DNA from 2 places in the Veillonella sp. VA141 genome. Region 2 is predicted to be linked to the other one. Evidence: a T-box and tRNA genes for the amino acid it is inferred to sense, from the RefSeq annotation. Region 2 holds a T-box; the other holds one or more tRNA genes.
What was found. The T-box of region 2 lies ahead of EO112_RS03600 (valine--tRNA ligase). A T-box ahead of a tRNA ligase gene usually reads a tRNA of that ligase, here a tRNA-Val.
Positions count from the first base shown of each region.

Region 1: it has a tRNA-Val gene. The T-box ahead of EO112_RS03600 (valine--tRNA ligase) is inferred to sense a tRNA for this amino acid. The anticodon was not compared.

Region 1 covers NZ_RQVM01000007.1:26,323-30,965, reverse strand. The annotation lists gene EO112_RS07715 (nicotinate-nucleotide--dimethylbenzimidazole phosphoribosyltransferase) at 1-879, shown strand, start outside; gene EO112_RS07710 (nucleotidyltransferase family protein) at 924-1,247, shown strand; gene EO112_RS07705 (DUF86 domain-containing protein) at 1,222-1,527, shown strand; tRNA gene EO112_RS07700 (tRNA-Gly) at 1,766-1,840, shown strand; tRNA gene EO112_RS07695 (tRNA-Asn) at 1,851-1,926, shown strand; tRNA gene EO112_RS07690 (tRNA-Lys) at 1,954-2,029, shown strand; tRNA gene EO112_RS07685 (tRNA-Glu) at 2,040-2,114, shown strand; tRNA gene EO112_RS07680 (tRNA-Val) at 2,118-2,193, shown strand; gene EO112_RS07675 (LPO_1073/Vpar_1526 family protein) at 2,328-3,701, shown strand; gene EO112_RS07670 (Crp/Fnr family transcriptional regulator) at 3,852-4,562, opposite strand.
Region 2 covers NZ_RQVM01000002.1:298,624-303,266, forward strand. The annotation lists gene EO112_RS03600 (valine--tRNA ligase) at 1-2,549, opposite strand, end outside; T-box leader at 2,673-2,883, opposite strand; gene yfbR (5'-deoxynucleotidase) at 2,985-3,578, opposite strand; gene EO112_RS03610 (adenosylcobinamide amidohydrolase) at 3,681-4,415, shown strand; gene EO112_RS03615 (asparaginase) at 4,489-4,643, opposite strand, start outside.

The DNA of each region.
Region 1 (4,643 bases), on a different contig from region 2:
GATATCGCTGTAGATGGACCACAAAACCAAACACATGGCGTGGAAAGCTTGAAAGCTATGGAACGGTTAGCCTCTGGACACTCTGCTACCCATGGAGCAGCGAAGAAAATTGGTGCTCCTGTGTTCTTAGTGGATGCTGGTCTAGAATTGGATACTAGCCATATCGAAGGTGTGCGCCAGCATAAATTAGCCAAAGGGTCTAAATTTTTCCGCATGCATGCGGCGTTGACACCTGACATCGTAGAACAAGGCTTAGAAGTAGGCTTTGCCTTGGCAGATGAATTGAGCCACAAGGGGTACCAAACGATAGCTATCGGTACTGTCGGTGAAAGAAACTTACTTTCAGCCTTGGCAGTCACAGCAGGAATTACAGGATATCCGATGGCAGAGTTGTTAGCAGAGAATAATTGCACCTTGAGCATTCAAGAAAAAGCAAAACAGTTGACGGCAAGTTTGGCAGAACACGATTTGCCGAGCCAAGACGGCGTGCATGTATTAGCCACCGTAGGCTCTCCAGACGTGGTGGTCTTAACAGGACTCATCTTGGGGGCGGCTAGCCATCGTATGGCAGTGGTCTTCGACACGGCGGAAACAGGAGCAGCCGTACTAGCTGCAAAATGTATCAACGAAGCAGTCATGGACTACGTGTTCCCATCTGTTCATACAGGGGAACCAGTGCAAGCAGCACAAATGAAATACTTGGGAATCAAGCCGCATCTGTTCTATGGCTTTGAAATGGATGAAGCCTTAGGATCTACTATGGGGTTGTCTGTTCTTGATGCGGGTATGCACATGTTAAATGATATGAAAACATTCGGTGAAGCTAGTGTAAACGTGGCTGTCGATGGACCGGGATCTAAGCGTCAGGATGGACGGTAATAGTTACTAATTATGTGGTATAATATAGAAAAGGAGGAAGTAGTATGAAAACACTTGATGAGATTCGTAACTTAATTGCTCCGGTTCTAGAGCTATATCACGTGAAATCAGCCTATCTTTTTGGCTCTTATGCTCGTGGTGAGGCTACAGAAACTAGTGATGTAGATTTGTTTGTAGTTTTTGATAATGATAGTATTAGTTTGTTTGAAGTGGGCGGTCTTTTAGAAACTTTAAAAGAAGTGTTGCAAATGGATGTAGATTTGCTTACTGATGGAAATAAATTGACTAAACGATTTCAAGAAAATTTATATAGAGATATGATTCATATATATGGTGATATCTATGGAGAACAAAGATATATTAGTTGATGTATTGGATTTAATAGATAGGTTAGATGCGTCTGTTAAGCTATATAAAATTCAAGTAATTGCAGAGACATTAGGAAAGGTTTCTCAAGATTTTAAGGATAGCCATACTGAAATTCCTTGGAAAAATATTAAAGGCATGCGAAATCAGTTGTCTCATAATTATGGGCAAAATAACTATAGACTTATTTGGAGCACGTATAAAGAAAAGTTACCAGAATTGAGAGAACAATTGGTGGCCATATTGGACGACGAATATGGTTTTGAAAATGAGATGTTTTAAAAAAATAGTAAAGATTGTAGCAAGCTATATCCCTGATAGTGTGCTACAATCTTTTTTGTATCTTTTCTATCAAGGTTGTCTAATATATTGAAAATATAACAATATTATATGTTGATAGGATGAAGTTATCATATGCTGTTTAAGAAAAAATATTTGTTAAAAATATGTTGACAACTATCCAAATTTTTTGGTATTATAAATGAGCAGTCGCAAGAAAGAAAACCAGGATTGCATACATGCGGAAATAGCTCAGCGGTAGAGCACCGCCTTGCCAAGGCGGGGGTCGCGAGTTCGAATCTCGTTTTCCGCTCCAGTTTGTTCATTCCTCGATAGCTCAGCAGGTAGAGCAATCGGCTGTTAACCGATCGGTCGTAGGTTCGAGTCCTACTCGAGGAGCCAACTTACTTTCGGTTAGTATACTATCATGACCCACTAGCTCAGTTGGCAGAGCACCTGACTTTTAATCAGGGTGTCCCGCGTTCGAGTCGCGGGTGGGTCACCACTTACAACATGGCCCGTTGGTCAAGCGGTTAAGACACCGCCCTTTCACGGCGGTATCGGGGGTTCGATTCCCCCACGGGTCACCATATGGACGATTAGCTCAGCTGGGAGAGCGCCTGCCTTACAAGCAGGATGTCGGCAGTTCGATCCTGTCATCGTCCACCACGCTAGGAACTACCTAAGGGTAGTTCCTTTTTTATAGGTAAAAGTATGAATAGTACTTTTAAAGATACACATAAATCGGTATAATAAGGATAGTAAAGACAGATAACATTGCAGTATAACTAGGAGGATTTTCTATGGATGGATTAATAGAACTTTCATTGCGATATGGACCATATGTGGTTATTTTAGGAGTGATTTGTCTATTTCTTTTATGTTGCTACTTCTTATTTCGGGATAAGAAAGGAAGTACTAGCAACAAAATAGTGGATTCGCTATCATATGATGATCCTTATGAACACCAAAGAAGGACATTTCAAAATCCCTATGCTCTTCGAGACGAAGAACTATCCGTAGATCCTGTGGAAGATGATTTTGTAGAAGGTATAGTCTCAGAAGAATTAGTCCGTGCTGTGAAAGAACAACCGCCGGAAGAAGCAGAAGATGCGACTAGAATTATGCCAAAAGTAACGGAACGTATGATTACCGAGACGATAGAGGCTCAACCAGAGGCGTCTATTAAACTAGCTGTAAAAGAGCAAACATTACTAGATAAAGCGGTAGCTCAATATAAATCTGCATTCGGTATTTTAAATCCTGAATCTGAAGAAAAGGTTACTGAGATTACAGAAGCCATATTGGCGCAATTAGATACTGAATCAGAGGAAGAAACTACGCATTTATTTGAAAATATAGCGTTACAAGAAAGTTTATTACATGTACAAAAGGCGTATGTAGCGAATTCTACTGAGTGGATGAAAGAAATCCTCTTAGAAACTTTCAAAGATGTGGTGGAACAACCTCAATCTAGCACATTATATTTGGTAGCTGTTGATGCATTGAAGAGTTTAGTACATTTACAAGTGGGACATTTGCAAGCATTAGCTATCTCATTGATCATACAGTATTCTAAAAATTCTAATAACTATTCGGTAGAAAATTTCCGCCATTATTTGGAAAAGTATATTGAACCATTCATGAGTGATTTGCCACGAAAAGAAGATATGTATCAACAATTAGAATATTTGCGTTGTATTTCTTTTGGGGACACTTTATCATTTCAACAAATTATGAGAAATTCCTATCCTCTTGTATTTGATTACCGTGGATTTAGTCATGAAGAGTTAGCTTTTATAGTACAAGATACGCCAGTTAAGATGCCTATTGTCGTAGAAAGTATTAACTCTTCATTATTGAAATTGATGGCTGTCGATGAATATATGTTACCTAGCTTATTCAAACGAGCTGGACTCACAGATATTAGTATCCAAAATGGGTTAACTCGTCTTGCTTTTGGTAAGGCCGTTGATTGGGATAGTACATCGTTTGATGAAGTATTGGAACGTATCTCTCCATTATTAGTGGATTTTAGTCATATTTATGATCGAGGACCGCTTAGTCGTTTGCATCTCACTTTGCTAGGCATTTATTTGGGCAGTGCTATGGTACGTGCTACTATTCACGAACAATTTGATGTATCTCCTTGGTTTGATACTTCTGGACGACACTAGAAATAAAATTGAATACAATAATCCCCTACACTTCCGGACGAAGGAATCGGATGCAGTAGGGGATTTTATGTTGATAGATGCAGAATTTACGTAAGAGAAGTGTCAGTTTAGAAGGAAAAAAGGATACTGCTAAGGCAGCATCCTTTTATATTAAAATGAAAAATCTTCGATGGTTTCAATATCCACTAACTCTACTTCTTTGCCGTGGAATTGGATAATCCGTTCGTCTTGTAAACGTCCCAGTTCACGACTGAGTGCGGTGCGGCTTACGTTGAGGACGTCTGCCATTTCTTGCCGATTGTGTGGCAAGGTGAGGATGTTCTTTTTTTGCACTCGGTGAAGATCCATAAAGTAGGCAAAAATTTTCTCGCGCATCCCTTTGAGAGATAGATAATGTACTTTGCGGGTCAGTTGCATAGCCTTTTCGGATAGGTCGTGCATGAGGTTCGTGAGCAATTGGATTTGGCAAGTTTGACAGTCCGGAAATGCTTTGGTGAAAGTTTCAATCGGTAAAAACAAAACGATCGCATCTTTTGTAGCTTCAATCGTAGCAGGCCACAGAGGATGGTTACTAAAGAGCAAGGCTTCCCCGAACATAGAGGACGGCTCTAGCTCCGTTACGATAGTTCGTTGTCCTAACATGTTTTCTCGCGTTAACAAAGCACGACCTTCCAATAAGATGCCAATGCCTTCCATAGGATCACCGGCGATGGCGATGAAGGAGTTTTTTTTGAAACTTTGCACCTTCACATTTGCATGGGATAAAAAAAGTGACAAATTTTCTGGTGTAATATGTGCACATAAGGGGGATTGTTGAATCGTATTCATGTATGTTTCTAATGTAGGATGTAATGTCGACATAGGACCTCCGTTAAATTAGAGAGTATACTTTATTTTTGTACTTTTATTATAGCATGAATAAAAGTATAGGGAAAACTATAT
Region 2 (4,643 bases):
AAGAATCCTTGGTTGTTCAATTTACCTTCTAAACGAGCGATTTCTTTCAATACTGTGGCCTGTTCTTTGGCGATACGTTCTTTTTCTTTGTCTGCGTCAATTAAATCTTTCAACAACAAGTACACTTCTAAGCCGTTCACCACAGTTACTGTAGCGTTTTCTGGTTTTGGCGCATCTGGTGAAAGTACTGTCACTTTTTCTGCCCAACCTAAGGTATGGAAGTAATCACCATGGGTTTCTAAGATACCTTTCAATTCTTCTGTAGCAGGCACTAAGATAACTTCAGAACGTTTGCCCATTGGTACATTCATTTCTGCACGCATGTTACGAATACCTTTGATGCCGTCCATCATCACATTCATATGTGCCGCTGCAGAGCTGAAACCTTCCATGGATAATGTACTTGGCCATGGAGCGACCATGATGCTCTCCCCTTCATGTGGCAAATGTTGCCAAATATGTTCTGTTACGAATGGCATGAATGGGTGCAATAATTCCATCATATGACGAAGGATGGATACCAATAGGTATTGAGCTGTTTGACGGTCACGGCCACCTTCTTTGTTGTACAAACGAGGTTTCGCTAATTCAATGTACCAGTCGCAGTACGTATTCCAAATGAAATCGTATACAGCGCTCGCTGCTTCCCCTAATTCAAATTTATCAAGGTTATTCGTAATGTTTGTGACTGTTTTATTGTATTCTTCTAGAATCCATTTATCTGCCAATGTGTAGTCTTCTGCGCTTGGTACGAAACTTTCATCAAAACCTTCTAAGTTCATCAACACAAATTTAGATGCATTCCAAATTTTGTTGGCAAAATTACGATTTGCTTCCACACGTTCCATGTAAAAACGCATATCGTTCCCCGGTGTATTGCCTGTTACCAAGGTAAAGCGCAACGCATCGGCACCGTATTCTTCGATTACTTCTAATGGATTGATACCATTGCCCAAGGATTTACTCATTTTGCGACCTTGGCTATCACGTACTAGGCCATGAATGAATACGTGTTTGAAAGGAATTTCTTCTTTAAATTCTAAGCCCATGAAAATCATACGAGCTACCCAGAAGAAGATAATGTCATACCCTGTTACCATGACACTAGTTGGATACCAATGTTTCACTTCCTTTGTATTGTCAGGCCAACCCATTGTGGCAAATGGCCATAACGCAGAGCTGAACCATGTATCTAGTACGTCTGGATCTTGTTCTACTTTGCCATGGCAATGTGGACATTCTGTCAATGTTTCTGTCGTTACAATCGTTTCCCCACAATCTTGGCAGTACCACGCTGGGATACGATGTCCCCACCACAATTGACGAGAAATACACCAATCACGAATAGACTCTAACCAGTTGGTATATGTTTTAGTAAAACGTTCTGGTACAAATTCAATAGATTTATCACGTACCACTTCTAAGGCAGGTTTTGCCAATGGTTCCATAGATACAAACCATTGTTTCGATACCATAGGTTCTACTGTTGTGTTACAACGAGAACAATGACCTACACTGTGACCATGGTCTTCCACTTTTTCTAATAAACCTTGAGCCTCAAGTTCTGCTACTACTTGTTTACGCGCTAATTCACGAGGCATGTTCACAAAGTGACCTGCTCCTGCATTCATAGTGCCATCTGGGTTCATCACCACGATACTTTCTAAGTTATGGCGTTGTCCCATTTCAAAGTCATTAGGGTCATGAGCTGGAGTGATTTTTACGCAACCAGTACCGAAAGATTGATCTACGTATTCATCAGCAATGATTGGGATATGCCGATTCACGAATGGAAGCAATAATTCTTTGCCTACTAAATGGGCATAGCGCTCATCGTTAGGGTTCACCGCTACGGCTACGTCACCAAACATCGTTTCAGGGCGTGTGGTAGCTACTGTTAAAAATACATCTTCTTCCCCGATCACAGGATATTTAATATGCCATAAATGACCATTTTCATCTTCGTGTTCTACTTCGATATCAGATAAAGCTGTCAAACAATTAGGGCACCAGTTAGTGATGCGTTCTCCACGATAGATTAAACCTTTTTCGTATAACTCTACGAATACTTTTAATACTGCTTCATGGTAACCTTCATCCAAGGTAAAACGCTCTCTCGTCCAGTCACAAGAAGCACCTAAACTACGGATTTGTTTTACGATGGTGCTACCGTACTCTTGTTTCCACTCCCATACACGTTTCAAGAACTCTTCACGACCTAAATCATGACGAGATTTTCCCTCTGTTTTCATGATATTTTCTTCTACTTTTACTTGCGTTGCAATCCCTGCATGGTCTGTACCAGGCATCCACAACACGTTGTAGCCTTGCATACGTTTCGTACGAATCAAAATATCTTGCAAGGTGTTATCAAGGGCATGACCCATGTGCAATTGACCTGTTACATTTGGTGGCGGTAACACAATGCTGAAAGGCTCTTTATTTGTGTCCACTTCCTCATGAAAGTACCCTTTCTCTTCCCAATATGTATACCATTGTTGTTCAATCTCTTTTGGATTGTAAGTTGTGAGATTTTTATATTCCTTCATATGTCCTCCTAGTTCAAATATATCTTTACATTCCTACCCTTCAATTAGCATATTTCTATGGTAAACTTGCAAAGTCGCAAAAATGATAGATATTCTTTCTATATACAAAAAGACCCCTTCGTCCATTAGGACGAAAGGGTCTATACTTCCGCGGTACCACCTAGATTATTGCCGTAGCAATCACTCATTATCGTTAACGCTGATCAGCGGGCATACTTACTCTAGTTCACCATGCCAACTCCAAGGCTACCCTCTTTCTATTACATACATTGTTCCACCAACCCAATGCTCTCTGTGATGCGTTCAAAAGATTTTTCCTCTTCTTAGTCATTATCTATATAATATTAGTATACGTGAAAGCATGTAGCACCGTCAATATATCCGTCCATAAATCTATCTATATTTTTTACAGCAATCATCTATCTATAACATAAATTATTTTGCAAAGGATACATTCATTTCGTCCAAGGACTTCGTCAAGCTCGGAACATACACTTTCAAAAATAAATTCACCTCTGGTAAATTCATATCCTGCAAACGTTTATAAATACTGTCATAGGCTGCATTAAATTCATCATTACCAGCAGCTTTTTCTGTGACGCATTTCATAAATGCTGACATCGTATCTGCTGCTTTAATTAAAACTGCATATTCATCAGAGCTACCTAATAAAGCTTCCTCATAGCACGGTTGAACCTCTTCTGGTAATGTGTACCACAAAGTTTCATTTGCCAACTGTTCTACTTCTCCATAGAGAGCACGCAACTTAGGGTTAAAATATTTTACCGGTGTCGGCATATCTCCTGTAAAAACTTCACTCACATCGTGATACATAGCCAATACCGCTAATCGGTTCACATCTACAGCCCCATCAAAATAGGTATTCCGTAACACGCCTAATTGGTGCGCAATCATAGCTGTTTCCAAACTATGGCCTTGTAAGTTTTCTACTTCTGTATTGCGCATTAAGCTCCAGCGTTGAATATATTTCATACGCTGCAATAGCGCAAAAAAATGACTCTCTTCCATGATAGACTCCTCCTCAATGATTATATAATCTATTATACTATCCTAGTTCTTTTTATGGTACTATAACTATATAAAATAACATGTTACTTACTAGGAGGATATATGCCCAATTACAATCAATACAAGGTTCCTACTACACTACGTAGTGGTGGTTACGTGGACATCCATAGTTCAGCCATTACCATTACCTATGATATGCCCTATTATGCCATCAGCACAAGCCCTTTCAACGGTGGCCTACACCATGTCATGGCAGTACGCAATCAGCAATTAACTTTTTTTGTCAATAATGAAAGTGAATTACCTGGTGGGTCCACCTCTGCCTATTTAGCAAAAGAGTGCGTTCAATTAGACTTACCCATCCATTTCTGTACCGCTTTACTAACCACTGCCTCTATGAATCGTCACGCCTATGTCTGTCACTCAGAGGATTCCATTATCATAGAAGTCATAGCTACAGCGGGGGTTGAAAAAACAGCTCATCGAGCTGGTGATGGGTATACCTACTATGAAAAAGATGGAGTTTTTCACTCTGGAGGCACCATCAATCTCTTAGTCTTTACTAATTGTGCACTTACTGATGGAGCACTTACAAAATCACTTCTTACAATTACCGAAGCCAAAACGGTGGCACTTCAATCTATAGGAATCACTAGCGTTCTATCTAATCAGCCTGCCACTGGTACATCCACAGATGGCGTCATCATGACCATCGACCCAAACGGAGAGCTTCTGACAGATACAGGAACCTTCTCCCAATTTGGTGACACCTTAGCTAAAGCCGTGCGAAGTGCTATAGAAAAAGCATTAGAAAACACAGCTACCTTGGATCTGTAAATATTATGGACTTATTTGCTACCATTTCGTTAACCTAGACCTCTATAGAATGCATAGCAGAACAAGAGATGCCTTAATAGAGTGCAAATAAGTTCTCTAAATCTTCTCGACTTCGTTCTTGTTGTAAAGCCAACATCAAAAGAATTCTAGCTTTCACAGGTGACAAGGAATCGCTAACGATAAAGCCTTCTTTTACATCTGATGAATTACTGGACACAATACCATTTC